Regions from separate parts of the Streptomyces sp. NPDC058198 genome, predicted to be linked through region 2. Evidence: riboswitches for the same ligand, from Rfam matches in the RefSeq annotation. Region 2 holds a riboswitch; each other region holds the start of a gene.
The links. Region 2 has a riboswitch for cyclic di-AMP ahead of ACFVWW_RS16535 (transglycosylase family protein). Riboswitches for the same ligand answer to the same signal wherever they lie in the genome.
Positions count from the first base shown of each region.

Region 1: another riboswitch for cyclic di-AMP. It lies ahead of ACFVWW_RS04790 (peptidoglycan DD-metalloendopeptidase family protein); the one in region 2 lies ahead of ACFVWW_RS16535 (transglycosylase family protein).
Region 3: another riboswitch for cyclic di-AMP. It lies ahead of ACFVWW_RS08115 (M23 family metallopeptidase); the one in region 2 lies ahead of ACFVWW_RS16535 (transglycosylase family protein).
Region 4: another riboswitch for cyclic di-AMP. It lies ahead of ACFVWW_RS31720 (transglycosylase SLT domain-containing protein); the one in region 2 lies ahead of ACFVWW_RS16535 (transglycosylase family protein).

Region 1 covers NZ_JBHVVP010000001.1:1,054,603-1,061,701, reverse strand. Annotated here, with positions in the region: gene ACFVWW_RS04810 (aspartate aminotransferase family protein) at 1-496, shown strand, start outside; gene ACFVWW_RS04805 (helix-turn-helix domain-containing protein) at 583-1,206, shown strand; gene ACFVWW_RS04800 (DUF6126 family protein) at 1,231-1,422, shown strand; gene ACFVWW_RS04795 (tyrosine-protein phosphatase) at 1,466-2,278, opposite strand; cyclic di-AMP (ydaO/yuaA leader) riboswitch at 2,721-2,880, shown strand; gene ACFVWW_RS04790 (peptidoglycan DD-metalloendopeptidase family protein) at 2,885-3,787, shown strand; gene ACFVWW_RS04785 (SGNH/GDSL hydrolase family protein) at 3,958-4,782, shown strand; gene ACFVWW_RS04780 (STM4011 family radical SAM protein) at 4,808-5,653, opposite strand; gene ACFVWW_RS04775 (STM4012 family radical SAM protein) at 5,660-7,042, opposite strand; gene ACFVWW_RS04770 (STM4013/SEN3800 family hydrolase) at 7,039-7,099, opposite strand, start outside.
Region 2 covers NZ_JBHVVP010000004.1:90,898-97,996, reverse strand. Annotated here, with positions in the region: gene ACFVWW_RS16545 (cytochrome P450) at 1-416, shown strand, start outside; gene ACFVWW_RS16540 (transglycosylase family protein) at 554-1,483, shown strand; cyclic di-AMP (ydaO/yuaA leader) riboswitch at 1,748-1,921, shown strand; gene ACFVWW_RS16535 (transglycosylase family protein) at 1,925-2,611, shown strand; gene eno (phosphopyruvate hydratase) at 2,863-4,146, shown strand; gene ACFVWW_RS16525 (septum formation initiator family protein) at 4,273-4,746, shown strand; gene ACFVWW_RS16520 (DUF501 domain-containing protein) at 4,799-5,389, shown strand; gene ACFVWW_RS16515 (exopolyphosphatase) at 5,386-6,351, shown strand; gene ACFVWW_RS16510 (NAD(P)/FAD-dependent oxidoreductase) at 6,671-7,099, shown strand, end outside.
Region 3 covers NZ_JBHVVP010000001.1:1,841,575-1,848,673, forward strand. Annotated here, with positions in the region: gene ACFVWW_RS08100 (GNAT family N-acetyltransferase) at 1-635, opposite strand, end outside; gene ACFVWW_RS08105 (HPr family phosphocarrier protein) at 823-1,104, shown strand; gene ACFVWW_RS08110 (GntR family transcriptional regulator) at 1,257-1,946, opposite strand; gene ACFVWW_RS08115 (M23 family metallopeptidase) at 2,149-2,922, opposite strand; cyclic di-AMP (ydaO/yuaA leader) riboswitch at 2,935-3,105, opposite strand; gene ACFVWW_RS08120 (M16 family metallopeptidase) at 3,289-4,671, opposite strand; gene ACFVWW_RS08125 (M16 family metallopeptidase) at 4,689-6,038, opposite strand; gene ACFVWW_RS08130 (DNA topoisomerase (ATP-hydrolyzing) subunit A) at 6,235-7,099, shown strand, end outside.
Region 4 covers NZ_JBHVVP010000016.1:95,589-102,687, forward strand. Annotated here, with positions in the region: gene ACFVWW_RS31710 (phosphoesterase) at 1-1,394, shown strand, start outside; gene ACFVWW_RS31715 (M14 family metallopeptidase) at 1,596-2,936, shown strand; cyclic di-AMP (ydaO/yuaA leader) riboswitch at 3,275-3,461, shown strand; gene ACFVWW_RS31720 (transglycosylase SLT domain-containing protein) at 3,466-4,287, shown strand; gene ACFVWW_RS31725 (SDR family NAD(P)-dependent oxidoreductase) at 4,371-5,120, opposite strand; gene ACFVWW_RS31730 (hypothetical protein) at 5,289-5,492, shown strand; gene ACFVWW_RS31735 (hypothetical protein) at 5,519-5,797, shown strand; gene ACFVWW_RS31740 (hypothetical protein) at 5,915-7,099, shown strand, end outside.

The DNA of each region.
Region 1 (7,099 bases), on a different contig from region 2:
CCACTCGGCGAGCTTCGGATCCAATGCGCAGGCCATGGCGGCGGGCCTGGCCGTGCTGTCGGTGATGGAGGACGACAAGATCGTCGCCAACGCGCGGGCGACCGGCGATCTGCTCAGATCACGGCTGGCCGCGCTCGTCGGCCGCTACGAGCTGCTGCACGAGGTACGGGGCCGGGGCCTGATGATCGGCATCGAGTTCGGCCGGCCGACCTCGATCAAGCTGCGCAGCCGCTGGACCATGCTGCAGGCGGCCCGCAAGGGACTCTTCGCGCAGATGGTGGTCGTGCCGCTGCTCCAGAAGCACCGCATCCTCACCCAGGTCTCCGGCGACCATCTGGAAGTGATCAAGCTGATTCCGCCGCTGACCATCGGCGAACGCGAGGTGGAGCGCTTCGTGGACGCCTTCACGGCGGTGATGGACGACGCCCATGGCGGTGGCGGACTGATGTGGGACTTCGGCAGGACACTGGTGAAGCAGGCCGTCGCCAACCGGTAGGACGCGGGTTCGCACGCGGTGGACGCCGCATTTGCCTCCGGGGCAAGAAAGTTGCCCCGGAGGAAATATTTTGGCCCAATGGAGGGATGAGCACTCCTCCCACCGGAGAGCCGACGGGCGAGCTGCCCGACGAGCTCCCCGATGTCGCGCCACGCCTGCGCGAGCTGCGCCGTGGCCGCCGCCTCACCCTGGAGACCGCCGCCGGGCGGGCGGGGCTGTCCCCCGCCCATCTCTCCCGGCTGGAGACGGGCCGCCGGCAGCCCTCCCTGCCCATGCTGCTGGCCCTGGCCCGTATCTACGGGACGACCGTCTCCGAGCTGCTCGGGGAGATCCCGCCGGAGCGCGACCCCATCGTCCGCGCCGGCCGGACGGAGCCCGTGGAGGCGGACGGCTGGACGTACCACCAGGCGGGCGGCTCGGGCCGGGCCATGCAGCCGCTGCGCGTCCAGGTGCCGTACGGGGCGCAGGGTGACCTCGTCCGCGTACACCCGGGGGAGGAGTGGCTCTATGTCCTCGAAGGACGGCTGCGGCTGAGCCTCGGGGACGCCGTGCATGTACTCGGCCCGGGGGACAGCGCGCACTTCGACTCGCTCACACCGCACCGGATCGCGGCCGCCGGGCCCGCCGGGACCGAGCTGCTCTTCGTCCATACCCTGCTGCAGAGCCCCGCCGCCGAGCTGTGCCTCGGTGGCGGGGCCCATCGCCGCTGACCTGCCAGAGAAAGGCCAGTCACCATGTCAGAGAATCCAGCCGGGAACCCGGCCGCGACGCCTGCCGAGCCGGAAGCCCGGCCGGCGCGCGTCGCGCATGAGGAGAAGTCGTTCCCCCGGGGGCTGGTGATCCGGCTCTTCGCCTATCTGGTGGCCGGCCATCTCTTCGCGGGCTTCCTCTATCTGCTCTTCGAACTGGGAGCGCGCGGGCAGTAGGGGCGGCGGCGAGGGCCGGGGCGGCCGGTCCGCCGCCGCGCGGTCAGCTCTCGTCGAGGAGGCGGGCGCGCAGCCGCTCGCGGGTCTCGGGGGCGAGGCCGAGGCCCTCGGTGAGATAGCGGTCGGTGGTGCCCCAGGTCTTCCCGATGGTCTCGAAGGCCGCGGCGAGATATTCGGCGCGGGCGTCGAAGAGCGGGCTGAGCAGCTCCATCACCTCGGGGGACTTGCCGGCGGGAGAGTTGTCGCTGCGGCGTACGAGATAACGGCGGTGCGGGTCGTTCGACTTCAGATAGTCGGCCTCGATCGCCTCGGGCTCGACCCCGACCGCGAGCAGGGACACGGCGATGGAGAGACCGGCCCGGTCCTTGCCCGCCGCGCAGTGCATCAGCGCCGGGACGCTTTCCTCGGCGAGGGCGTGCAGCACCCGGCTGTGCTCGGCGACGCGGTCCGTGATGATCGCCCGGTACGAGTTGATCATCCGGTCCGCGGCCTTGCCGTCCGACAGGAGCGAGCGCAGCTGGTCGAGATCACCGTCCCGGACCATCTTCCAGAACTCGGCGCCGTCGGTCGGGTCGGTGAGCGGAATGTTCACATTTCGCACCCCGGCCAGCTCCACGTCCACGCCGTCGAGCTTGAGGTCGGCGGCATTGCGGAAGTCGAAGACCGTGTGCAGGCCGAGGGAGGAGAGGAAGGCGGCGTCGGCCGCGGTGGCGTTGGCGAGATGGCCGCTGCGGAAGAGCCGTCCGTACCGAACCCGTCGGCCGTCCGTGGTCGGCAGCCCGCCCACGTCACGGAAGTTGCGCACTCCGGACAGCTCGGGCTCGGTCGACGGGACCTGCGGCAGCTGCTGCGTCACGGCCTGCTCCTCCGTGTCTGCCGTCGGCGCTGCTCGCCGACGATGTCGACTCCTGACCCTACGACATCTGTTCGCACGGCAATCAGTTCGACCGCACGGGATGCAGATTGACATTATTCGGACATCACGCACAGGTTGATATCGCCCAAATCATCATCTGTCCGTATTGAGATATTTAGCCCAAGATGCCCCGGTCGAGGGGGAGATGGGCCTCGACCAGTGAGCAGGATCATATCCGTGACGTTGCGTGGCTGTACCAAGAAACGGAATTGCTGCCTCACATGGAATCCGAAGATCGGTAATCCACGCAGGGTGACCGGAATTCCCGGGTGATATCGAAGCGGGTGTCATCGGCGGAAATCAGAGGGCTTGTTCAGGCCGTCCCGACTCGCCTACGTTCACCCTCAATCCGAGCGGAACGCCAAATCCTGCCGCCGCTCGGAATTCGCACTCACCCATCCACGCGTGGCAGGAGCGGGGAACCCAGGTAGTACGCCGGCCCTTAGGCCAGGACCGGCTTGGGGTGAAGTCGCGCAGCACGCGCGGCCGGGCATCTCCAGCCCGAACCCGACAGCTTACCTCGCAGGCGCCGGAGAGGAATTCGTCATGCCCGGTAAGCATCGCCGTCCCAAGTCCAACCCGATTGCCCGCGGATTCATCGTTGCCGGCGCGGGCGGGGCCGCCCTCGCGCTTCCGCTCATGGGCGCCACCGGTGCGCACGCCGCCGAGAAGGCCGCGCCGCAGTCCGCCTCCGTCGCGCACACGGCCCAGAGCCTGTCCGCCTCCGCCAAGTCCCCGAGGCTCTACACCGTGGTCGCCGGCGACTATCTGTCCAAGATCGCCCGCGACCACAAGGTCCGCGGCGGCTGGCACAAGCTGTACAAGGACAACCGCAAGGCGATCGGCGCCGACCCGTCGCTGATCCACCCCGGCCTGCGGCTCACCCTCGGCGCCAAGGCCGGAGCCGCCCACTCCGCGACCCCGGCCACGACCTCCAGCAAGCCCACGAAGCCCGCGGAGCCGTCCGAGGAGCCCTCGGAGCCGTCCACCGTCACGGAGCCCACCGCCCCGGCCACCGAGACCCCCGTGCCGAGCAGCGATGCCGGCTTCACCCTGCCCATCGACGGCGGGCAGCCCAGCACGCCGTACCACGCCTCCGGCAGCAGCTGGTCCAGCGGCTACCACACCGGTGTGGACTTCTCGGCCTCCACCGGCACCGTGGTGAAGGCGGTCGGCGCGGGCACCGTCGTGACGGCCGGCTGGGGCGGCTCGTACGGCAACCAGGTCGTCATCCAGCACAGCGACGGCCACTACTCGCAGTACGGCCACATGTCCTCCCTCTCCGTCTCCGCCGGCCAGACCGTCAGCGAGGGCCAGCAGATCGGGCTCTCCGGCGCCACCGGCAATGTCACAGGACCGCACCTGCACTTCGAGATCAGGACCGGCCCGGAGTACGGCTCGGACATCGACCCGCTGGAATTCCTCCGTCAGCACGGCGTCTCCATCTGATCGGTGAAGCCCTGATATGGCATCACCTCCGCCCGGCACCCGGAGTGCCGGGCGGAGATCATTTCGCGTATTCCCGCTTGGGTGAATCTTGACCGATGGCATATCTCACCCACCGTCAACTCCTTCTTACGGTCGCGTAGGTCACATCCACGGGTGAAAGATGTGCTGCTGTGGCAGACGATTCGAGATCAAGAAGAAGAGGCGTATTCGGGTCGTACACGGCGATCGGTGACAGCTTCACGGAAGGCGTGGGAGATCCGGGGCCCGACGGGCTGTATGTCGGCTGGGCGGACCGCCTCGCGGTTCTGCTCGCGGACCAGCTTCCGGTCTCCGGCGAGACGGCGGACGCCGTGCACGGTGATTTCCGGTACGCCAATCTCGCCGTACGCGGCCGGCTGCTGGACCAGATCGTCGACGAGCAGATACCGCGCGCGAAGGAACTCGGCCCGGACCTGGTGACCTTCTGCGCCGGAGGCAACGACATCATCCGGCCCGGCACCGACCCCGACGATGTCGCCGAGCGCTTCGAACGCGCCGTCGCCGACCTCACCGGCGCCGTGGGCACCGTCATGGTGACCACCGGCTTCGACACCCGGGGCGTCCCCGTGCTGCGCCATCTGCGCGGCAAGATCGCCACGTACACCGCTCATGTACGGTCCATCGCCGACCGCTACGACTGTCCCGTGCTCGACCTCTGGTCCCTCAAGTCCGTCCAGGACAGGCGGGCCTGGGACGGGGACCGGCTGCATCTGTCACCCGAGGGACACACCCGTGTCGCCCTGCGCGCCGCACAGGTGCTCGGCCTCGACGTGCCCGCAGACCCGGACCAGGTGTGGCCGCCGCAGCAGCCGCGCGGCACGTTCGAGGTGCGGCGCGACAACATCCACTGGGCACGGGAGTATCTGGTGCCCTGGATCGGGCGCCGGCTGCGCGGCGTCTCCTCCGGGGACCATGTCGCGGCCAAACGGCCCGATCTGCTGCCGCTGAAGCACTGACGGCGGGGGTGTGCCGGGCGCCGCGCTACGCCCCCGCCGGGATCCGCTCCAGTACCCCGCCCGCGAAGACGTCGTACAACGGCAGCGTCTCCAGATGCACATAGCCGATATGACAGTCGCACACAGCCAGCGGGCAGGCCCGAGGGCCGAGCGCCCGCCGGTACGACCCGTCGTAGAGATTGCCCAGCTCGGCGCGGACGAAATGGCAGCGCCGTACCGTACCCTCCCCGTCCACCGAGATCACCGACTCACCCGTACGGCACGGCAGACCGGCCGAGCGGTGCGGATGACGGCTGTACGGGAAGAGCGGATCGAGCTCCGTCCAGCGGGCGGCCTCCTCGTCCGTATAGCTGTGCCCCTCGGCCGCGTTGATCCAGAGATAGATGTGCCCGGGCAGCTCGGCGCGCAGCCGTCGGGCGTGCTCCTGATGGCCGGGAAGGCCGACGACGCCCACGCTGAACCGGATGCCCCGGTCGGCCAGGTCATGACACTTCGCCAGGAAGCGGTCGTACGGCGTCTGGCCCGGGTGGTACGTGCACCACAGGGCCAGCGTCCGCGGGTCGGCGTCCGCCAGCCAGTCGGTGCGGCAGCTGAGATTCGTCTGGATGGCCACCCGGCGGACATGCGGCAGCCCGGACAGCTCGGTGAGCGCCCGCCGGTACCAGGAGCGGACCAGACCCTCGCCCCAGGGGGTGAACAGGACCGACAGCCGGTCCTCCGTCTGCGCCGACGCCCAGGCGGTGAAGCGCTCCAGGGCAGCCCGGTCGGCGCGCAGCTGCTCGCGGCTGTCGCGCCGCTTGGCGAACGGGCAGTACGGACAGTCGTAGTCGCAGGAGGAGAGCGGGCCGCGGTAGAGGATCGTCAGGTCCACGGGGTCTCACTTCGCTTCGTACGTGGCCATCGCGGCCCGTACGGCGGGAGAGAAGAGCGCCGGGCCCAGGGCGTCCGAGTGGGCGAGCCCCTCGGGGGAGAGCCGCAGCAGCCCGGGGCCCGCGCCGCCGTCGAGCCAGCCGAGCGCCGCGAACCGGCCCAGCTCGGCCGGGAAGTCCTCGGCGGGGCCGCTGCCGAACCGCTCGCGGTAGCCGGCCACTTCCATGCCCCCGGCCTGTAGGAGCGACTGGAGGAGATGACGACGGCGCGGCTCGTCACCGTCGACCCGGTAGCCCACCTCGGCCCGTGAGAAGTCCTCCGCCACTGTGTACGCGTCGATGATCGTCCGTATCTCGCGCATATCGACGGCGTAGTCGAAGGAGTAGTGCAGCCCCGAGGTGTACGAGCGGGCTCCGCAGCCGAGGCCGATCATGCCGTCGGTCTGGCAGGCGTGGTCGTCGGCCCCCTGGGACGGGGAGCCGGGGCGGCGGAACATCCGCATGGACACCTGCTCGTAGCCCTGTGTGAGGAGGTGATCGCGGCCCTGCCGGTAGAGCCGCAGCCGCTGCGCGTCCCAGGCCGCGTCGCTGGCCGTGCCGATCCTGCCGAGGCCGGTCAGGGGCCGTACGTACAGGGGATAGAGGTACAGCTCCTCGGGTTGCCAGGCGAGCGCGGCGTCCAGGGAGTGGCGCCAGGTCTCCTCGGTCTGGCCGTCGATGCCGTAGATGAGATCGATGTTGAGGACGGGGATCCCCGCCTCGCGGATCCGGCCGAGCGCGGCCTCGACCTCGGCGCGGCGCTGCGGGCGCACGGCGGCCTTCGCCTCCGCGTCGACAAAACTCTGGACACCGATGCTCAGCCGGGTGGCGCCGCGCTCGGCGAGCACGGCGAGCCGGTCGGCGGTGGCCGTGGCGGGGGAGGTCTCGACGGAGAGCGGGACGGCGCGCAGATCGGCGCCCATCCGCTTCTCGGCGATGTCGCAGAGCCGGTCCAGCTCATCGGGGTCGAGGTAGGTGGGCGTGCCACCGCCGAAGGCCGCGGCGGCGAACCGTACGGAGCCGTCGCCGCCGTCGCCGCTCGCGCCGCTTCCGCCGCTCCCGCCATTTTCGCCGAGCGCGTCGCGTACGGCCGTCGCCTGCCGGTCGAGGGCGTCGAGGTAACGCGTCGTCAGCTCGTCGGGAGCGCCGATCCGGGTGAAGAGATTGCAGAAGCCGCAGCGGACCTCACAGAACGGTATGTGCAGATAGAGGGAGAGGGCGTCCTTGCGCTCGCCGGCCCACAGGTCGCGCAGCGCCGGGCGGTCGTCGAGCGGGCGGTACGCCGTCTTGTGCGGATAGGCGTAGACATAACTCTCGTACGGACGGGGTGCGGTGGTGGTGGCGGTGTTCATCGGGCGGCCCCAGGTTCCAGGAAGAAGTGGGCGTACGGCACGGTCCAGACGACCTCA
Region 2 (7,099 bases):
CGGGGCTGCTCGCGACGGGGGTCGAGGAGCTGCTGCGGTACGACGGGCCCGTGGAGATGGCGACCTGGCGCTACGCCACCGAGCCGCTGACGCTCGGCGGACAGGGGATCGCGGCGGGCGATCCCGTCCTGGTCGTACTCGCCGCCGCCGACCGTGACCCGGAGCGGTTCGCCGATCCGGACACGCTCGATCTCGCTCGGCGTGACAATCAGCATCTCGGCTACGGACACGGCATCCACTACTGCCTCGGCGCCCCGCTCGCCCGGCTGGAGGGACAGGCCGCGCTCGCCACGCTGCTGACCCGGCTGCCCGATGTACGGCTTGCCCAGGATCCTGCTGATTTGCGATGGCGTGGAGGGCTCATCATGCGTGGATTGCGCACGCTTCCGGTGCAGTTCACGCCATTGTCCGGCTGACGGAACGTCAGGACTGTGACTTTCGCGTGATCTCTGCTGCATCGACTTGTGACAAGCGTTCGAGTACCGCTACGTTCACCGACGACTCAGCAGCAACACGCCGTAGTCGAACTGACAGTCTCACGGAAGGCAACCGCATGCGCTCCGCGAACGGCCGGCACCGTCGACCTCGCCAGGCCCCCGCCCTGATCGTCGCGGCAGGGGTGACCGGATCGGCGCTCGCGATCCCGCTGCTCGGTGCCACCGGCGCCGTCGCGGCCGATGCCACCACCTGGGATCACGTCGCCGAGTGCGAGAGCGGCGGGATGTGGAGCGCGGACCTCGGTAACGGCTACTACGGCGGACTGCAGATCTCGCAGGAGACCTGGGACGACTTCGGCGGCGGGGACTACGCGGCCCGCGCCGACCTCGCGAGCCGCTCCCAGCAGATCGCGATAGCCGAGAAGGTGCTCGCCGCGCAGGGGCCGACGGCCTGGCTCAGCTGTGCGGCGATCTCGGGGCTGACGGACGACGGCGCCCTGCCCGGCGTCGACCCGGGGGCCACCCCCGACGCGTCAGGAACCCCGAAGGACAGAGGGAGCGCCGATCCGGCGGACACGTCCCCGTCCAAGTCCCCGTCCAAGTCCCCGTCCACTTCGGACGGCACGTCCTCGGACGGCGCGGAGAAGCAGACGGACAAGCCGGCCCCCTCCGGGTCCGCGGGCGGCTCCGGCTCCGACGGCTCCGACGCGGAGGGCGCGGACCGTACGGATCCGGCCACCGGCAAGCACCGCGGCGACGCGGCCCCGGAAGAGTCCGCTCCGGGCAATTCGGGCGAAGACCGTGAATCGGGGCGTCATGCCTCGCGAGGTGACGGATCGACACGCGACGGGGACGGCGTCGACGGTGGGGCGGACGGCGCGGATGGTGCGTACACCGTCCAGTCCGGTGACTGCCTCTGGCTCATCGCCGACGAGCAGGAGGTGCCCGGCGGCTGGACCGCGCTCTACGAGGCGAACAAGGACGCCGTCGGCTCCGACCCCGACCTCATCCTCCCTGGCCAGACCCTTGATCTCGGCGTGAAGTAGGGGTAGTTCGAGACCCTATGTCCGCTTCTGTGCAAGTGAGACAAGGGTCTCTTTGCCGCAACTCGGGCCTTTTGCTCCGTCCGTTGACTCACTGGATCTCTCACCTGCGTAAACGCCCGCGATCCGCCGGGGGATAAGGGCGTTTTCTCACCTATGCACCCCTTTGGATATCCGGTGGACCTGTGATTACGGTCTGAACCGCTCGCACCGCGGGCCTCGTCGACCGTCACGCCGAATCCTGCCGTCGGTCGGGGGGAGTAATCGTCGCGTCAAGCGCCGAAGGCAGGAGCGGGGGACCCAAAGGTTCGTGCCGGCCCCGGCTGTCGAGAGACGGCCGACGACCGGCTTGGGGTGAAGTCGTGTGCGAGAGCGCGCGGCCGGGCAACTCACTTGGCCCGAACCCGACAGCTGACCTCGTAGGCGTCGGTGAGGAGAAGCTCCATGCTGCGTTCCAGCAAGGCCAAGCACCGTCGCCCGTCCTCGTCCAGGGCTGTTCGCTACGCCACTCTCGCCGGCATGACCGGTGCCGTCGTCGCGGCCCCGCTGATCGGTGCCACGTCCGCCTCCGCCGCGACCCCGTCCGAGTGGGACCAGGTCGCCCAGTGCGAGTCCGGCGGCAACTGGTCCATCAACACCGGCAACGGCTTTTACGGTGGCCTCCAGTTCACCACCTCCACCTGGGCCGCGTACGGCGGCAGCGCCTACGCCGCCAGGGCCGACCAGGCCTCCAAGTCCCAGCAGATAGCCGTCGCCGAGAAGGTCCTGGCCGGCCAGGGCAAGGGTGCCTGGCCCAGCTGCGGCGTGAATCTGTCCAACGCCGCGTACGACGGCGGCTCGGCCGACTCCGCCGCGCAGCCCGCTCCCCAGCAGAAGGAGCAGGCGCAGCCCGCTCCCCAGCCGGAGCAGCCCGCCCGTAGTGACGCGCAGGCCGCCTCGCGCGGCGAGAGCCGTCCCGCCCCGGTCGAGAAGGGCGACGGCGAGTACAAGGTCAAGTCCGGCGACACCCTCTCCAAGATCGCCGGTGCCCACCAGGTCAAGGGTGGCTGGAAGAAGCTGTTCGAGCTGAACAAGGACATCGTCAAGGACGCCGACGTCATCCACCCGGGCCAGCTGCTCCACCTGAGCTGACCCGTCCCGGCCCGGCCGGCCCCGACCACCCCGGTCCGGCGGCCGGCCCGGCCGACCCCCGACCACCCCGGTCCGGCGCGTTCTCCCCCGTACGCGCCGGGCCGGGGTTTCCGCTGTCCGCCCCGCCCTCCGAGGGCCGGACGGTCTCAGCGGGCGGGCACCGGCCTGCCGACGATCCCGAGCGGTTAGGCTCTTGCCGCAAGGCCAAGAAGACCCTGCACTCAAGCGTCACATCCCAGAAGGAGATGCTCGTGCCGTCCATCGACGTCGTCGTAGCCCGGGAAATCCTTGACTCCCGAGGCAACCCCACGGTCGAGGTCGAGGTCGGCCTCGACGACGGCAGCACGGGTCGTGCTGCTGTCCCCTCCGGTGCCTCCACCGGTGCGTTCGAGGCCCTTGAGCTCCGCGACGGTGACAAGAACCGCTACCAGGGCAAGGGTGTCGAGAAGGCCGTCCTCGCCGTCATCGAGCAGATCGGCCCGGAGCTGGTCGGGTACGACGCCACCGAGCAGCGCCTGATCGACCAGGCGATGTTCGACCTGGACGCCACCCCGGACAAGTCGTCGCTCGGCGCCAACGCCATCCTCGGCGTCTCCCTCGCCGTCGCGCACGCCGCCTCCGAGGCCTCCGACCTTCCGCTCTTCCGCTACCTGGGCGGCCCGAACGCGCACCTGCTGCCCGTTCCGATGATGAACATCCTGAACGGCGGCTCGCACGCCGACTCCAACGTGGACATCCAGGAGTTCATGATCGCCCCGATCGGCGCGGAGTCCTTCTCCGAGGCGCTGCGCTGGGGCGCCGAGGTCTACCACACGCTCAAGAAGGTCCTGAAGGAGAAGGGGCTCTCCACCGGCCTCGGCGACGAGGGCGGCTTCGCGCCGAACCTGGACTCCAACCGGGCCGCGCTGGACCTGATCCTCGAAGCCATCAAGGAAGCCGGTTACGCCCCCGGCAAGGACATCGCGCTCGCGCTCGACGTCGCCGCGTCCGAGTTCTACAAGGACGGCTCGTACGCGTTCGAGGGCAAGTCCCGCTCGGCCGCCGAGATGACCGAGTACTACGAGGAGCTCGTCGCCTCGTACCCGCTCGTCTCCATCGAGGACCCGCTCTTCGAGGACGACTGGGCCGGCTGGAAGGTCCTCACGGACAAGCTCGGCGCCAAGGTCCAGATCGTCGGCGACGACCTGTTCGTCACCAACCCGGAGCGGCTGGCGCGCGGTATCGAGGAGGGCTCCGCCAACGCCCTGCTCGTGAAGGTCAACCAGATCGGTTCGCTGACCGAGACCCTGGACGCCGTCGAGCTGGCCCAGCGCAGCGGCTTCAAGTGCATGATGTCCCACCGCTCCGGTGAGACCGAGGACGTCACGATCGCCGACCTCGCCGTCGCCACCAACTGCGGCCAGATCAAGACCGGCGCCCCGGCCCGCTCCGAGCGCGTCGCCAAGTACAACCAGCTGCTGCGCATCGAGGAGATCCTCGACGACGCCGCGGTGTACGCCGGCCGCAGCGCGTTCCCGCGCTTCCGCTCCGCGTAGTGAGGAAGCTCCGCCTCGCGCCCGCAGAACAGGTGACAGGGCGCGAAGGCGGAGCGTAGCGAAGCGTCCCCGGCCGCGGTCCCGTACCGTGTCGGGGACGTACGCACGTGACAGGGGAGGCGAGCCATGGCCGGGAACCGGGACCGGTTCTCCACCGCGACCAGGCTGCGGCTGCTCGGCGAGCAGACCGCTGCCCGCGTCTACCGCTCGCAGAACCGCCGGCAGGACCGCCGCTCCCGGCTCACCGGCCGGGCGGCCTTCCTCGCCCTGATCCTCTGCACCCTGGTGGTGGCGCTCGCGTATCCGATGCGGCAGTACGTGTCGCAGCGCAACGAGATCGCCGACCAGCAGCGGCTGACGCGCGAGGCGAAGCAGCGGGTCGAGGAGTTGCGCGACGAGAAGGCGCGGCTCCAGGACGACGCGTACATCCAGCGGCTGGCCCGCGAGCATCTCCACTATCAGCTGCCGGGCGAGACCGGCTACACCATGATCGACCCGGAAGCGGTGAAGCAGGAGCGCGAGGAGCAGGGGACGGCCGGCCGTCCCTGGTACTCGAACGTCCTGGACGGCGTCGACAACGCCGACCGCCCCGGCAGATAGCACCCGACCGTAGAACCACCCGACCGTAGAACTCTGTAGAACCAAGGCAGGCATGCACACGCCCCCTCCGCAGACCGAACGCACCGAGCCCACCGAGGCGGATGTCGCGGCGTTCAAGGAACAGCTCGGCCGCCCGCCGCGCGGACTGCGCGCCATCGCGCACCGCTGCCCCTGCGGACAGCCGGACGTGGTCGAGACCGCCCCGCGGCTTCCCGACGGCACCCCCTTCCCGACGACGTACTACCTGACCTGCCCGCGCGCGGCCTCGGCCATCGGCACGCTGGAGGCGAACGGCGTCATGAAGGAGATGACCGAGCGCCTCGCGACCGATCCCGAGCTGGCCGCCGCGTACCGCGCGGCCCATGAGGACTACCTCGCGCGCCGGGACGCCATCGAGGTGCTGGAGGGCTTCCCCAGCGCGGGCGGCATGCCGGACCGGGTGAAGTGCCTGCATGTCCTGGTCGGCCACTCGCTGGCGGCAGGCCCCGGGGTGAACCCGCTGGGCGACGAGGCGCTGGCGATGCTGCCCGAATGGTGGAGCAAGGGCCCGTGCGTGACGCCCTACAAAGAAGAGCACGGTACGGAAGAGGACGGCCGGCAAGAGAACGGCCAGGAAGAAGACAGGGCGGGGGACACCGGATGACCAGGGTCGCCGCCATCGACTGCGGGACGAATTCCATCCGGCTGCTCGTCGCCGACGCGCACCCCGACACGGGCGAACTGACCGACCTCGACCGGCGGATGACGATTGTCCGGCTCGGTCAGGGCGTGGACAGGACGGGCCGGCTCGCCCCCGAGGCGCTGGAACGCACCTTCGCCGCCTGCCGTGAGTACGCCGCCGTCATCAAGTGGCTCGGCGCCGAGCGGATCCGTTTCGTGGCCACCTCCGCCTCGCGCGACGCGGAGAACCGCGACGAGTTCGTGCGCGGGGTCCTGGACATCCTGGGTGTGGAGCCCGAGGTGATCACCGGCGACCAGGAGGCGGCCTTCTCCTTCACCGGCGCCACCAAGGAACTGCCGGGCGAGGACAGCTGTCTGGTCGTGGACATCGGCGGCGGCTCGACCGAGTTCGTCGTCGGTGAGGACCGGGTGCGGGCCGCGCGGTCCGTGGACATCGGCTGCGTACGGCTGACCGAGCGGCATCTCGTACGGGACGGGGTCGTCAGCGACCCGCCCACGCCCGCGCAGATCGCCGCGATACGCGCCGACATCGAGGCGGCCCTCGACCTCGCCGAGGAGACCGTCCCGCTGCGCGAGCCGCGCACCCTGGTCGGGCTGGCCGGTTCCGTGACCACGGTGGCCGGGATCGCGCTCGGACTGGACGCGTACGACTCCGCCGCCATCCACCACTCCCGGATCTCCTTCGAGCAGGTCGAGGAGATCACCGGCCGCCTGCTCACGGCCACCCACGACGAGCGGTCCGCGATCCCGGTCCTGCATCCGGGACGCGTGGACGTCATCGGCGCGGGGGCGCTCGTACTGCTCTCGATCATGGAACGGACCGGAGCCCGGGAGGTCGTCGTCAGCGAGCACGACATCCTCGACGGGATCGCCTGGTCCATCGCTCAGGGCCGCCCGGCGCAGCCTCCGCGAGAAACTTCGTGAAGTTCTTCACAAGGAAAAGACCCCTCTTGGCCGCTCTTCCGGTTCCCGGGGGCCGTCCAGGGGCCTCGCAGGGTGACGGCGCCTTTATAACGGGTGGTTCCGGGCGCGTTACGACCGTATGAATCGGGGGTCTGGTCCACTCGTCGGAAGGGGCGGAGGGCCAGCTCACGAGGGGTGGGCAACGACCCGGGGTGCCCTCTGGTTCCCCTGCGGGCAGGTGATCTCGATCATGCGAGCCGCGCAGTGTAGCACCAGGGGGCCAATACCTTGTGAAGGGGCTCACGAGCACCCCCTCCAAACGGGGTGGATACTCGATGGCATGAGCACCACGGAGCGTCCCAGGATCCTCGTTGTAGGCGGTGGGTACGTAGGCCTGTACGCAGCTCGTCGCATTCTGAAGAAGATGCGCTACGGGGAGGCGACCGTCACGGTCGTCGACCCTCGCTCGTACATGACGTACCAGCCCTTCCTCCCCGAAGCTGCCGCCGGCAGCATCTCGCCCCGGCATGTCGTCGTCCCGCTGCGACGCGTGCTGCCCAAGGCTGAGGTGCTCACCGGCCGGGTCACTACCATTGACCAGGACCGCAAGGTCGCCACGGTCGCGCCGCTCGTCGGCGAGGCCTACGAGCTGCCCTTCGACTACCTGATCGTCGCGCTCGGCGCCGTCTCCCGTACCTTCCCGATCCCCGGCCTCGCCGAGCAGGGCATCGGCATGAAGGGGATCGAGGAGGCCATCGGCCTGCGCAAC
Region 3 (7,099 bases), on a different contig from region 2:
CCGGGCGTGAGGAGCCGCTGCACGGAGCGCGCCTCGGCGCGCTGTTCGCGGCCGCGCTGCACGGCGAGGGACTCGACGGTGGGTTCGAGGTCGAGGGTGAGGTGTACGGACCCGTCCTCGAAGCTGCGTTTCTGGGTGAAGCCGGCGTCCCGGAACACCTTGATCATCTTGTTGTTGGCGGGCAGCACCTCGGCGGCGAAGCGCCGGATACCCCGCTCCCGGGCGACCGCCGCGATGTGTTCCAGGAGGGCGGAGGCGATACCGCGCCCCTGGTGGGCGTCCTGGACGAGGAAGGCGACCTCGGCCTCGTCGGCGGGCGTGGAGGCCGGCCGGCCGCGTCCGTCGATCCGGTCGTAGCGCACGGTGGCGATGAACTCCCCGCCCACCGTCACCGCGAGCCCCACCCGGTCCACGTAGTCGTGGTGGGTGAACCGGTGGACGTCCTTGTCGGAGAGCCGCGGGTAGGGGGCGAAGAACCGGTAGTACTTCGACTCGTCCGAGACCTGCTCGTAGAAGCTGACCAGCCGCTCGGCGTCCCCGGTGGTGATGGGCCTGATCCGGGCGGTGCCTCCGTCACGCAGCACCACGTCTGCTTCCCAGTGACCGGGGTACGCGTGGTCCGGCGGGGTCTCCATGACCCAAGCCTACGGCGCGGGCCCCTGGCGCACGCGCGGGTCGCGGCGGTGGATGCGCCAGGCCACTCTGAGGCACTCTGGGGGAGCCGATCGGCGGCCGGACAGGGGTCCGGGGTCAGCAGGAACGTACTCCGCGGCACATGAGAGACTGGTCTAGACAACATCATGAGACTTGAAGGGCAACACCATGGCTGAGCGCCGCGTCAACGTCGGCTGGGCCGAGGGCCTGCACGCCCGCCCCGCCTCCATCTTCGTCCGTGCCGCCACGGCCACCGGCGTCGCCGTGACGATCGCGAAGGCCGACGGCAACCCGGTCAACGCCGCGTCCATGCTCGCGGTGCTCGGCCTGGGCGCGCAGGGCGGCGAGGAGATCGTGCTCGCTTCCGAGGCGGACGGCGCCGATGTCGCTCTGGACCGGCTGGCGAGGCTGGTCGCCGAAGGGCTGGACGAGCTTCCCGAGACCGTCTGACGCCGATTTCCCCGGTCGGCCGGGCCCGTACGGAACATTTCCATGACAGAGCTGCGGTGCGCTGAATTCAGCCCACCGCGGCTCTGTTTATTTCGTGCGGGCAGCAGAAAACAGGTCCTGCGGAATTCTCTTCTTTGTATACGGCCCGATTGTTAAGTGCGGGCACTCGCGGTGTTTACATCATGTTGCGAAGCCCTCATCTTTTCCCGGCCGCGCTCGGGGCGCCGCAGCCGGTGCACCCCCGCGGTCCGCTCCGCGTGCAGCGCCGTCAGCGCCCGGGCGCGCTCCGCGTCGCCGCGCGCCACCGCGTCCACGATCGCGCCGTGCTCCGCCCAGGACTCCACGGGATGGGCGGGCTGCTCGACGGTGTACATCCAGGCGATCTTGTGTCTCAGCTGGGTGAGCGGAGCGGTGAGCGCGGGGCTCCCCGAGGCCTGGGCGAGGGTCTCGTGGAACCAGGCGCCGAGCGAGCGCAGATCCTCGCCCTGGCCCCGGCGGGCCCGCTCCTGGCCCAGCCTGACCAGGCCGCGGAGCACCTTGAGATGGGCTTCCGTACGACGCTGGGCGGCGCGCGCCGCACCCAGCGGTTCCAGCAGCAGCCGCACATCGAGGAGATCCGCCGCCTCCTGGTCCGAGGGCTCGGCCACACACGCGCCGACATGGCGGCGGGTCGTCACGAAGCCCTCCGACTCCAGGGTGCGCAGGGCTTCGCGCACCGGGACGCGGGAGACCCCGTAGCGCCGCGCGAGCTGTTCCTCGGTGAGCCGGCCGCCCCGCTCGAATACGCCGGAGATGATGTCGTCACGGATCGCTGTGCATACCGAGTGCGCGGGAATGCGCATGTTCAAACCTCCGCTTTAATCCGCGCGAAACGCTGCCGATCGACACCTGTTCCGTGACTCTATTGCAATGCACGCGAATTTCCGATGGGTGCCCGGAATCGTTGGATATCTCTTGGCCGCGGCAGCCGGGCGGACGCGGAAGGCCCCGGCGGGGAGCCGGGGCCTTCGGGCGGACGGAGCGGGACCGGAGCGGTCCGGACGGTCAGAGGCTCACGCCGTGCGCGCGCAGATACGCGACGGGGTCGATGTCGGAGCCGTAGTCCGGGCTCGTCCGGGCCTCGAAGTGGAGGTGCGGTCCGGTGACGTTGCCGGTCGCGCCGGACCGGCCGATCCGCTGCCCGGGGGTGACGGACTGGCCGACCGAGACGCCGACCGAGGCGAGATGGCCGTACTGCGTGTACGTGCCGTCGTTCATCCGGAGGACGATGTTGTTGCCGTACGAGCCGCCCCAGCCGGCCTCGACGACGGTGCCCGTGCCCACGGCCACGACCGAACTGCCGGTCGCGGCGCGGAAGTCGATGCCCGAGTGGCTGCCGGAGGACCACAGGGAGCCGCCGGACTGGTAGCCGGTGGTGACGTACGAGCCGGCGAGGGGGAGCCGGAAGGAGTTGAGGCGCTTGCGCTCGGCGGCGCGGGCGGCGCGCTCCTCCGCCTCGCGGATCTCCTTGGCCCTGGCTTCCGCCTTGGCCTTCGCCGCGGCCCTGGCGTCGGCTTCCGCCCTGGCCAGGGCGGCGGCCCGGTGCTGCGCCTCGGCCTGGGCCTCGATCACTCCGGCGAGGGAGTCGTCGATGACGATGGCCCGGTCCTGGCCGCCCTGGCGGCCTGACGGGACGTCCGTACCGGCGGCGTGCGCCGGGGCGGCCAGAGTGCCGATGACGCCGGTGGCGGTGAGGGTCGCGAACCCTGCGATACGCGCGCCCCTGCGGGTCGTTCGGCTCCGGGCACGATGCTTCCCGGTGGCACGGGTGAACGCCATGAAGTGGCTGGTCCTTTCCTTCCTTCTCGCCTACCGGGTTAGCTGACGGGTTCGGAGCAGGAAGGTCTCCTACGGACTCCTCCGCACGGGTGAGCGCGAAGGTGTCCGATTCACCCCAGGGACTGCGTGTGGGTCCCCGGCTCCCCAGGCTCGCGCCTGACGGGGACTCGGCGATGGCTGCCCGATGCCGCGAATACGGCGTAACTGGCGAACAGCCGGACCGACGCTAAGCGGGCCGTCTTTCAATCACCAAACAGACAGGCCCCTTTGTAGCGCACACCACAGGGCAGATAGGCAATCTCTCCAATAAAAGGGACATAAGAGAGCCCCGGCGACGGCGTCGCCGGGGCTCCTCTCACGGCGGGATCAGCCGGTGACCACCGTCACGTCACCGATGCCCAGAGCCGCGACCGGCTCCTTGATCTGCGCGGCGTCCCCGACAAGAACCGTGACGAGCCGGTCCACCGGGAAGGCGTTGACCGCGGCCGCCGTCGCCTCGACGGTGCCGGTCTCGGCCAGCCGCGCGTACAACTGCGCCTGGAAGTCGTCCGGGAGGAACTGCTCGACCTGGTCGGCCAGCGTGCCCGCGACGGACGCCGCCGTCTCGTACTTCAGCGGTGCGACGCCCACCAGATTCTGGACGGCCACGTCGCGCTCGGCGTCGGTGAGGCCCTCCGCCGCGAGGGTGCGCAGCACCTTCCAGAGGTCCTCCAGCGCCGGGCCCGTGGACGCGGTGTCCACGGAGCCGCTGATGGCGAGCATCGCGGCGCCCGTCGCCCCGCCCGGGGCGGACGGCGCCGAGGAGCGCAGCACCTGGCCGAAGGACCGCACGCCGTAGGTGTAGCCCTTCTCCTCGCGCAGCACCCGGTCGAGCCGGGAGGTGAGGGTGCCGCCCAGGCAGTACGTGCCCAGCACCTGGGCCGGCCAGACCCGGTCGTGCCGGTCGGCGCCGATACGGCCGATCAGCAGCTGGGTCTGTACCGCGCCCGGCCGGTCCACGATCACCACACGGCCCGTGTCGTCGGCGGTGATGGGCGGCACCGGACGGGGAGCGGCGGTGTTGCCGGCCCAGTCGCCGAGGGTGTCGGCGAGCACCGCGTCCAGATCGACCCCGGTGAGGTCACCGACGACCACCGCGGTGGCCGTGGCGGGGCGTACGTGCGCCTCGTAGAAGGAACGCACGCCCGCGGCGTCGATCCGCTCCACCGTCTCCTCGGTGCCCTGGCGCGGCCGGGACATGCGCGAGGAGGCGGGGAACAGCTCCTTGGAGAGCTGCTTGGCGGCGCGGCGGCCCGGGTTGGCGGTCTCGTGCGGGATCTCGTCGAGCCGGTTGCGTACCAGCCGCTCGACCTCGCTGTCCGCGAAGGCGGGGGCGCGCAGCGCCTCGGCGAGCAGCCCGAGCGCCTTGGGCAGCCGGGAGACGGGGACCTCCAGGGAGATCCGTACGCCCGGGTGGTCGGCGTGCGCGTCGAGCGTGGCGCCGCAGCGCTCCAGCTCGGCCGCGAACTCCTCGGCGCTGCGCTTGTCGGTGCCTTCGGAGAAGGCGCGCGCCATGATCGTGGCGATACCGTCGAGCCCCTCGGGCTCGGCGTCCAGCGGGGCGTCGAGATTGATCTCGACGGCCACCACCTGCTGGCCGGGGCGGTGGCAGCGCAGCACCGTCAGGCCGTTGGGCAGCGCCCCGCGCTCGGGGGCCGGGAAGGCCCAGGGCCTGGCCTCGCCGGCGGTCGGCTGCGGGTGGAAGTCCATGGTCACGGCAGCGTCGGTCACTGGTCCGCCCCCTCGTGCTCGTCGGTCTCGTCGGCGGCCGTGTCCTCGGCGGTCACCGGTTCGTACACCAGCACCGCCCTGTTGTCCGGGCGCAGCCGCGCCGCGGCGACCGCCCGCACCTCGTCCGCGGTGATGTCCAGCACGCGCGTCACGGCGCTCAGCGCCAGCTGCGGGTCACCGAACAGCACGGCGAACCTGCACAGTTCGTCGGCGCGGCCCGCGACGGTGCCGAGCCGGTCGAGCCACTCGCGCTCCAACTGGGCCTGCGCCCGCTCCATCTCCTCCGCGGTCGGGCCCTCGGCGGCGAGGCGGGCCAGCTCCTCGTCGACCGCGGCCTCGATCTGCGGGACCTCGACGCCACCGGACGTCTTCACGTCCAGCCAGCCGAGCGAGGGTGCGCCGGCCAGCCGCAGCAGCCCGAAGCCCGCGGCGACCGCGGTCCGGTCCCGGCGCACCAGACGGTTGTGCAGGCGGGAGGACTCGCCGCCGCCGAGGACGGTGAGCGCCAGGTCGGCGGCGTCGCACTCGCGGGTGCCGTCCTGCGGCAGCCGGTAGGCGGCCATCAGCGCGCGCGCCGGGACCTCCTCGTGGATCTCCTCGCGCAGCTCCTCGCCGATGACGTCGGGGAGCGTGCCGTCACGCGGCGGGTTCTTGCCGTCGTGGGACGGGATCGAGCCGAAGTACTTCTCGACCCAGGCGAGCGTCTGCTCGGGGTCGATGTCGCCGACGACCGACAGCACCGCGTTGTTCGGCGCGTAGTTCGTACGGAAGAACGCGCGGGCGTCCTCCAGCGTCGCGGCGTCCAGGTCGGCCATCGACCCGATGGGGGTGTGGTGGTAGGGGTGGCCCTCGGGGTACGCCAGTGCGGTCAGCCGCTCGAAGGCCGTACCGTAGGGCACGTTGTCGTACCGCTGGCGGCGCTCGTTCTTGACGACGTCCCGCTGGTTCTCCATGGACTGGTCGTCGAGCGCGGCGAGCAGGGAGCCCATCCGGTCGGCTTCCAGCCAGAGCGCCAGCTCCAGCTGGTGGGTGGGCATCGTCTCGAAATAGTTGGTGCGCTCGAAGCTGGTCGTGCCGTTCAGGGAGCCGCCGGCCCCCTGAACCAGTTCGAAGTGGCCGTTCCCCGGCACCTGCGCCGAGCCCTGGAACATCAGGTGCTCGAAGAGGTGGGCGAGGCCCGTACGGCCCTTGACCTCATGGCGTGAGCCGACGTCGTACCAGAGGCAGACCGCGGCGACCGGGGTCAGGTGATCCTCGGAGAGGACCACGCGCAGGCCGTTGGCCAGCCGGTGCTCTGTCGCTGTCAGGCCGCCGGAACCGGCCTGCGCTGTGGCCGTGTGACCCATGGGCATGTACGTCCCTTCGATCGCGATATGGAGAAGTCCTGCCACTGTATGCAAGCGTGCTGACACCTGGCGAAGTTCCCGTGCCGCACACGCTCAACGACGGGTCGAGGTCGGCGGTGTCAGCGGCTCGGTCCACAATGGTCCGCGTCAGTTCCAGAAGTTGCCGTACAGAACCTGTGAAGGAGCCGCAGCAGCGATGGCCCGCCGCAGCACGAAGACCCCGCCGCCGGAGGACTTCGAGGAGAAGATCCTCGACATCGACGTGGTCGATGAAATGCAGGGCTCCTTCCTCGAGTACGCGTACTCGGTGATCTATTCCCGGGCCCTGCCGGACGCCCGTGACGGTATGAAACCGGTGCACCGCCGCATCGTGTACCAGATGAACGAGATGGGCCTGCGCCCCGACCGCGGCTATGTGAAGTGCGCGCGTGTCGTCGGCGAGGTGATGGGAAAGCTGCATCCGCACGGCGACGCGTCGATCTACGACGCCCTCGTCCGGATGGCACAGCCGTTCTCGATGCGACTGCCTCTCGTCGACGGACATGGCAACTTCGGCTCGCTCGGCAATGACGACCCGCCGGCCGCCATGCGGTACACAGAGTGCCGGATGGCGGACGCCACGTCACTGATGACGGAGTCGATCGACGAGGACACCGTCGATTTCGAGCCGAATTACGACGGCCAGGAGCGGGAACCGGTCACACTTCCCGCCGCGTATCCGAATCTGCTGGTCAACGGCGCCTCCGGGATCGCGGTCGGCATGGCGACGAACATGCCGCCGCACAATCTCGGTGAGGTCGTGGCGGCCGCACGCCATCTGATCAAGCACCCGGGCGCGGACCTGGAGACGCTGATGCGTTTCGTGCCGGGCCCCGATCTGCCGACCGGCGGCCGGATCGTCGGCCTGACCGGCATCAAGGACGCCTACGAGAAGGGCCGGGGCACCTTCAAGATCCGTGCCACCGTGACGGTGGAGGATGTCACCGCGCGCCGCAAGGGCCTGGTCATCACGGAGCTGCCCTTCACGGTCGGCCCCGAGAAGGTCATCGCGAAGATCAAGG
Region 4 (7,099 bases), on a different contig from region 2:
GCGGGGGACCGGCGTGGGCCGACGACGATGACGACCGGAAGCACGGGAAGTCCGACGACTCCCGCAACCGGGTGTGGCGCGCCGGTGACCACCATGTGCACTCGGAGTACAGCGGCTCGTTCGACACGTCGACGACCCCGCCCACGTTCCGTAAGGGTGGCGACGCGGTCTACCCGATCGTCACCAACGCGATCATGGCCAAGCACTTCGGTCTCAGCTGGGTGATGTGCACCGACCACGGCGGGCCGACGCACTCGAAGGTGAACCTGGAGCAGGCATACCCCGACCTCCTGCGCTCACGTGTACTCGTGCCGGGAGTTCTCCAGTTCTGGGGGATGGAGTTCGACGCCCCCGCCCTGGACCACCACACGCTGATGATTCCTCACCACAGTGACGAGGCGCAGCAGCTCTTCGAGTTGGAGAGCCGTTTCGCCAAGAACGACCCTTTCCCGGCCGACAGCGGCCGTGACACCGAGCCCAAGATGATCGAGTTCCTGAAGGCCGCGAAGGACATGAGGCGGAAGCCGCTGGTGATCGCTCACCACGCGGCACGGTCGGCGACCGGCCTCGGTGTCTACGGGCAGGACACCCCGCGGGAGTTCCGTAACGGCAACAACGCCGCACCGGAGATCTACATCGGCTTCGAGGGGGCTCCCGGTCACCAGGCCGGCCCGCTCAACGGCGGCGCGCGCGGCGGGTACGGAAGCTACCCGACCCACGGCGGCTTCGACCAGATGACGGCTCGCGTCGGCGGGCTGTGGGACTCCCTGCTCGGCGAAGGCCGACGGTGGTGGATCACCGCGACGTCGGACTCGCACGTGCACTGGACGCGCGGCGGCTCGGACTTCTGGCCGGGCGAGTACAGCAAGACGCATGTGCTGGCCAGGCAGGACTACGCCGACATCATGGACGGACTCCGCAACGGGCGGATCTGGGTCGGGACCGGGGATCTGATCACCAGTCTCGACCTCACCGCCAGCAACCGGGGCAGCGACGCCGCCATGGGCGAGACCCTGACCGTGAGCCGCCGCAACCGCACCGATGTCGACATCGAGATCAAGTTCCGGCCGCTGGAGGGCAAGAACGCCAACGGTGACCGTCCGGAGGTCCGGCGCGTCGACCTGATCGTGGGCCAGGTCACCGGCCCGAGCGCCAGCCTCGACACCGACACCAACCCGACCACGAAGGTGGTGGCCCGGTTCGGTCCGCGCGACTGGCGCAAGCAGGGGAAGGAGTACGTCATCCGGCACACCCTGCGCAATGTGGAAAGTGACCTCTACGCCCGCGTGCGCGGTACGAGCACGGACGAGGTCGAGCCGCTCGCCGACGGGCAGGAGAGCCCCTGGGACGATCTGTGGTTCTACTCGAACCCGGTCTTCGTCCAGGTCCGCTAGTGCCGCGACGGAGCAAATGTTGCTGGGAGGAGCACTAGGTCCTGTGGGGGCCGGTTCCGTTGCCGCGCGGCGGCGGAACCGGCCCGGGGCGGCGGGGCCCCCGCGATGGCCGAACAGCGCTTCTTGACGGGTGCATGCCAGGGTCTCACGATGCGTCGCATGGGGACGCCTCTCCGGACTCCCCCCGCTACAGGAGAGACCATGCGACTACGCATCCACCGCAGAAGGTCCGCCACCCTCACGGCGTTACTGGCTCTCGCGGTCGCGGCGCCGCTCACCGCCGCCGCGACCTCCCCGAGTACGCCCGCCGCGACCGCCCTCGCGTCGGCCGCCACTGCCGAGGAGGTGATCCGGCAGTACGAGATCCACGGCCCGGCCACCGCCGCCGATCGCACCGCCCTCGTCGCGACCGGCGTATCGATCGACGAGGCCGACGATCACTCGGTCGTCGTCAGCGCCAACGCCGAGCAGTCCACGCGCCTTCGCGCCCTCGGCTACCGGCTCACCGTGCTGCCCGCGCCGCCCGCACGGACCGACGGACTGGCCGTCGCCCCCATGGACTTTCCGCCCGCCGACTCCCGCTATCACACCTACGCGGAGATGAACGCGGAGATCGACCAGCGCATTCAGCAGTATCCGAATCTCATGTCCAAACGTGTCATCGGCAAGACCTATGAGGGCCGGGACATCATCGCCGTCAAGGTGAGCGACAACGTCGCGTCGGACGAGAACGAGCCCGAGGTCCTTTTCACCCACCACCAGCATGCGCGCGAACATCTCACGGTGGAGATGGCGCTGTATCTGCTGCGTGAGATGGGCGCGGGATACGGCTCCGACTCGCGTATCACGAACGCCGTCAACAACCGTGAGATATGGATCGTGCCGGACCTCAACCCGGACGGCGGAGAGTACGACATCGCCTCCGGCGCGTACCGCAGCTGGCGCAAGAACCGTCAGCCCAACTCCGGCTCCTCGTACGTCGGTACCGACCTCAACCGTAACTGGAACTTCAAATGGGGCTGCTGCGGCGGCTCCTCCGGCTCCGCGAGCTCCGAGACCTACCGCGGCCGGGCCGCCGAGTCCGCCCCCGAGGTGAAGGTCGTCGCCGACTTCGTCCGCTCGCGGGTCGTCGGCGGCAAGCAGCAGATCAAGGCGGCCATCGACTTCCATACGTACAGCGAGCTGGTCCTCTGGCCGTTCGGCTGGACCAACGCCGACACCGCGCCCGGCCTGACCCAGGACGACCGTGACGCCTTCGCCGCCGTCGGCAGGAAGATGGCCGCGAGCAACGGGTACACGCCCGAGCAGTCCAGTGACCTGTACATCACCGACGGCTCGATCGACGACTGGCTGTGGGGCAACCAGAAGGTCTTCAGCTACACCTTCGAGATGTACCCGAGCTCCGGTGGCGGCGGCTTCTATCCGCCCGACGAGGTGATCGAGCGTGAGACCAGCCGGAACCGCGACGCGGTGCTCCAGCTGATCGAGAACGCCGACTGCATGTACCGGTCGATCGGCAAGGAGCAGCAGTACTGCGCGTGATCCCGCGCGTGGACCGCCGCGGCAGGGCCTCGTCCGCCGTGCCGCGGCTTTCTGCGGCGGCCGGGCGGTTTGGGCTAGTTTCTCCTCGTCAAGAGCGGCCTATAAGGGCGATTTGTCGGTGTTCTGCGTGGTGGCTCTGTTGTGGCCGTGATGTGTGTCACCTCTGTGGTGCGCCGTGCTTCCCGCTTCCTTCTCCATTTCCCTGTCAGGGAAGGAAAGTTGAGTTCCCCGGCATCGGATGAATAGCCGGATCTTTCCCGGCTGGATTCGAAAAGGGGATTGCGTTGCGAATTCGGGACTTGTTTCGCCCGGGCGGTCTCGCTTACGTTCGCGTCAATCCGGATGGACTGCCGAATCCTGCCGCCATCCGGAAACCGAGTCCACTCACGTACGGCAGGAGCGGGGGAACCAGGTAAGTCGCCGATCCGAAATCCGGACCGGCTTGGGGTGAAGCCGCATTCCACCGCGGCCGGGCAGCTCCAGCCCGAACCCGACAGCTCACCTCGCAGGCGACGGAGAGGAATGCGTCATGCCCGCACATGCAAAGCACCGTCGTCCCAGAACCAGCCCGCTCGCTCGACGCCTCGTCGCCGCGGGCACGGGTGGGGCGGCACTCGCCCTCCCGTTGGTGGCGGCGACAACCGCCGGCGCCGCGCCGTCGGCCCACCGTGTCACCGCGGAAGCGGACCCGGCGACTGCTGTCGCCGCTCAGAAGGACACCTCCGTGACCTACGTCGTCGTCGCGGGTGACTCCCTGTCCAAGATCGCCCGCGCCCATTCCGTGAGCGGCGGCTGGCAGAAGCTGTATCAGGACAACCGGCGGACCATCGGCGACAACCCGTCGCTGATTCGTCCCGGCCTCAAGCTGACGCTCGGTGGGAAGGCGGAGTCGCGGACGGCGACCACGTCCGCCGCGCCGGCGGTCGCCGCGAGCGCACCGGTCGGTGCGAGTAGCGCCACCGTCCCGGCAGTCGCGACGGAGGCAGTCGCGCCGGCGGAGGTCGCGACCGAGGCAGTCGCACCGGCGTACACCAACGATCTGGACGGCTGGATAAAGGAGTCGCTGGACGTCATGGCCGCGCAAGGCATTCCCGGCAGCTACGACGGCATCTACCGGAACATCATGCGTGAGTCTTCGGGCAACCCGCTGGCCATCAACAACTGGGACTCCAACGCCGCGGCCGGAACGCCGTCCAAGGGGCTGCTGCAGGTGATCGACCCGACGTTCCAGGCCTATCACGTGCCCGGTACGTCGATGGACAGTTACGACCCGGTGGCCAACATCACCGCCGCGTGCAACTACGCCGCCGACCGGTACGGCTCGATCGACAATGTGAACGGTCCTTACTGACCTACCGGCGCAGCACATTCCCCTACTCGGCCCCGGGTAGGGGAATGTGCTGTGCCGGTAGGTCGCCGGTGCCGGTCCGGTCCTCAGGCGGCGGTCAAGCCGCCGTCGAGGAAGACGGTCTGGCCGGTCATGAAGCCGGCGTGGTCGGAGCTGAGGAAGGCGATGGCCTCGGCGATCTCGTCCGGATCGCCCGCCCGGCCGAGAGGGACGGTGGCGACGAACGAACTCTTCGTCTCGTCGCTGCGGCCTATGAACCGGTCGAGCATCTCGGTCTGTACGGGGCCGGGGCCGACGGCGTTGACGCGCACGCCGAAGGCGGCGGCTTCCAGCGCGGCGGACCGGGTCAGGCCGATGACCGCGTGCTTGCTGGCGACGTAGAGCGCGCCGTTGGGGTAGCCCCTTTCGCCGAAGACGGAGCTGACGTTGACGATGGCGCCGGATCCCTGCGCCCGCATGGCCAGCAGCTCGTGCTTCATGCTCAGCAGAGTGCCGAGTACGTTCGTGTCGAAGGTCGCGGCGTATGTCTCCGGGGTCAGGTCGGTGATCGCGCTGAACTCGCCTTCGGTCCCGGCGTTGTTGACGGCGATGTCGAGGCGGCCGAAGCGCTCGATGGTTCCGTCGACGAGTGTCTTCAGGTCGTCGTCATGGCGCACATCGGCGCGTATGAACTCCGCCTCGCCGCCCAGCTTGCGCAGTTCTTCGGCGAGGGCGAGGCCGGCTTCCTCGTGCCGTCCGGAGACGACGATATGCGCTCCGGCCGCCGCGAACGTGGTGGCTGTCGCGCGGCCGATGCCGGTCAGGGCTCCGGTGATGAGAACGACGGGAGTGGTCATGGCTGACAATTCCTTCTCGGATCGGATGTGCCTCTGCTTCTCGGATCGGGTGCCGGCCGTCGAGCCACCGCGTTCGGCGTCGCGTCCGCAGACGATCACATGGGCGCCGCGCTCTGCCGCACACCTCGTAAAAGCGATAACCAATGAAAACCGACCATTAATCCCAAAATGGACAGAGAAGTCATCGCGGCGTCGTCCGGACCGGGAGAAAACCGGATGGAGACGGCCTGGCGGGACGCGGCTCTCGGCTGGGCAGCGGAGCGCGAGCTTGCCGCCCCCGGGCTGCGGGAAACAGGGCAGTGGAAGGTCCGTCTGCGGCCGTGGGACGCCGACCGTGGCTGGGCGCTGCTTCCGGACGGGGGCGTTGCGTGAGCTGCGGCCCCGGCTCGTGGACTGGTGTGAGGAGCTCGCGGGCGCGGGCGTCGCGGACTCGCTCGGCCCGCGAGCGGTACGGGCCCGAGGTGCTGTCCCGGCTGCGGGACGCCTACCTGGAGCCGTGGACCGGAGACGGCCGTACGACGGCGGAACTGCGACGCGCGGTGGGTCTGGCCTGGAGGCTCGGAGCGATCGGCCGGGCCTGCTCCTGGGGGCGGCTCTTCCCCGGGGCATCCGACGACGCGGGCGGCGCGGAGAGCGCCCGGTGGCTGCGGGAGCTCTTCACCGAGCCACCGCTCTAGAAGGCAACGCGGGAACGCGTCCTGACGGAGCGTCACATGACGCGTGGGTCCGACGTCGCCCTACGTGGGTGTGGCCCCGGCGGGGCCGGGAGTGGTGGTGGTCGCTAGTCTGCCCGGATGCGTGGTGGGGGAAGCAACGGTGACAGTGGCGACGGGCGTGCCGAGGGGCTCGGCGTCGGGCCCGCGGACGGTTCCACCGAGCCGGGCGGCCGGTTCGGGCTGCTGAGAAAGCATTGGCTGCTCGCCTCCGCGGTGGCCGTGGTGGTGCTGGCCGCCGGGATCGCGGTCCCCCTGTCCGGCGGCGCCGACGACCAGGTCAACGACCCGTGCCGGCAGCTGCCCGCCTCGGTCCGGGCCCTCGCCGACGACCCCGCGGCGGCCACCAAGGCCCTCGACCCCGGGGACGATCTCGCCCGCCTCGGATCCGTGAAGAAGCTGCTGGTGCACGAGAAGGTGTGCGGTGACGGCGCCCGGGTTCTGGGGCGCATCGTGGACGGAGCCACCCGCTCCGCGGGCAAGGGCGAGCCGCACACCGCGGCGCAGGCGCGCAGCGCCTACGCGGTGGCCGCAGCGCTGCATGACACCGAACTCCCCACCGGGCTGGCGCCCGGCGTGGCACGGATGCTGGCCGAATACACGCTGGACGCGGCGCGTGACAACGGTTTCAGCATGAAGTCCGAGCCCGGCCCCGTGGCCCCCTCCGAGCAGGCCCTGCCGGACGAGAACGGCTGGGTGAGGCTCGGCCGCTTCCTCGCGCCCGGGGAGGCACACACCACGTTCGCATACGTCGACCGGGCCGCGGACGCCGACGCGGATATCGAATACCTGATCGCCGAACTCGCCAGGGATCCGGAGGCGTTCGCGATTCTCTACGACGCCGAGCGGGCGAATCTCGCGCACTATCTGGAGCGGCTGACCGATGAGGGTGGCGACCCCGGCTTCCGCCCCTCGCGCCGCGAACCCTCCTCGACCGCGACGACCTGGCCCGACAACGATCTCCAGGACGTGGCAGACCGCGTCGGTACCCTGATGAAGTACCGCGCCGCCTATACCAGGGACGGAACGATCTCCGATCTCGCCGCCTTCGACAGATCCGTACGCGAGCGGACCCGGGGCACCTTCCGTCCCGCGGACCGGCAGCTGAACACCCGTCCCCCGATGGGTGACATCGCGGACCGGCCCGTCGTCGGGCCCGTGCGGGGCGACCCGATGGACGGCCGGTACCAGCTGTTCACCGTGCTGGACCGCTGGGCACAGCAGCGGAACATACCGCCGCAACGCGCGGTCGCCATGCGGCAGTTG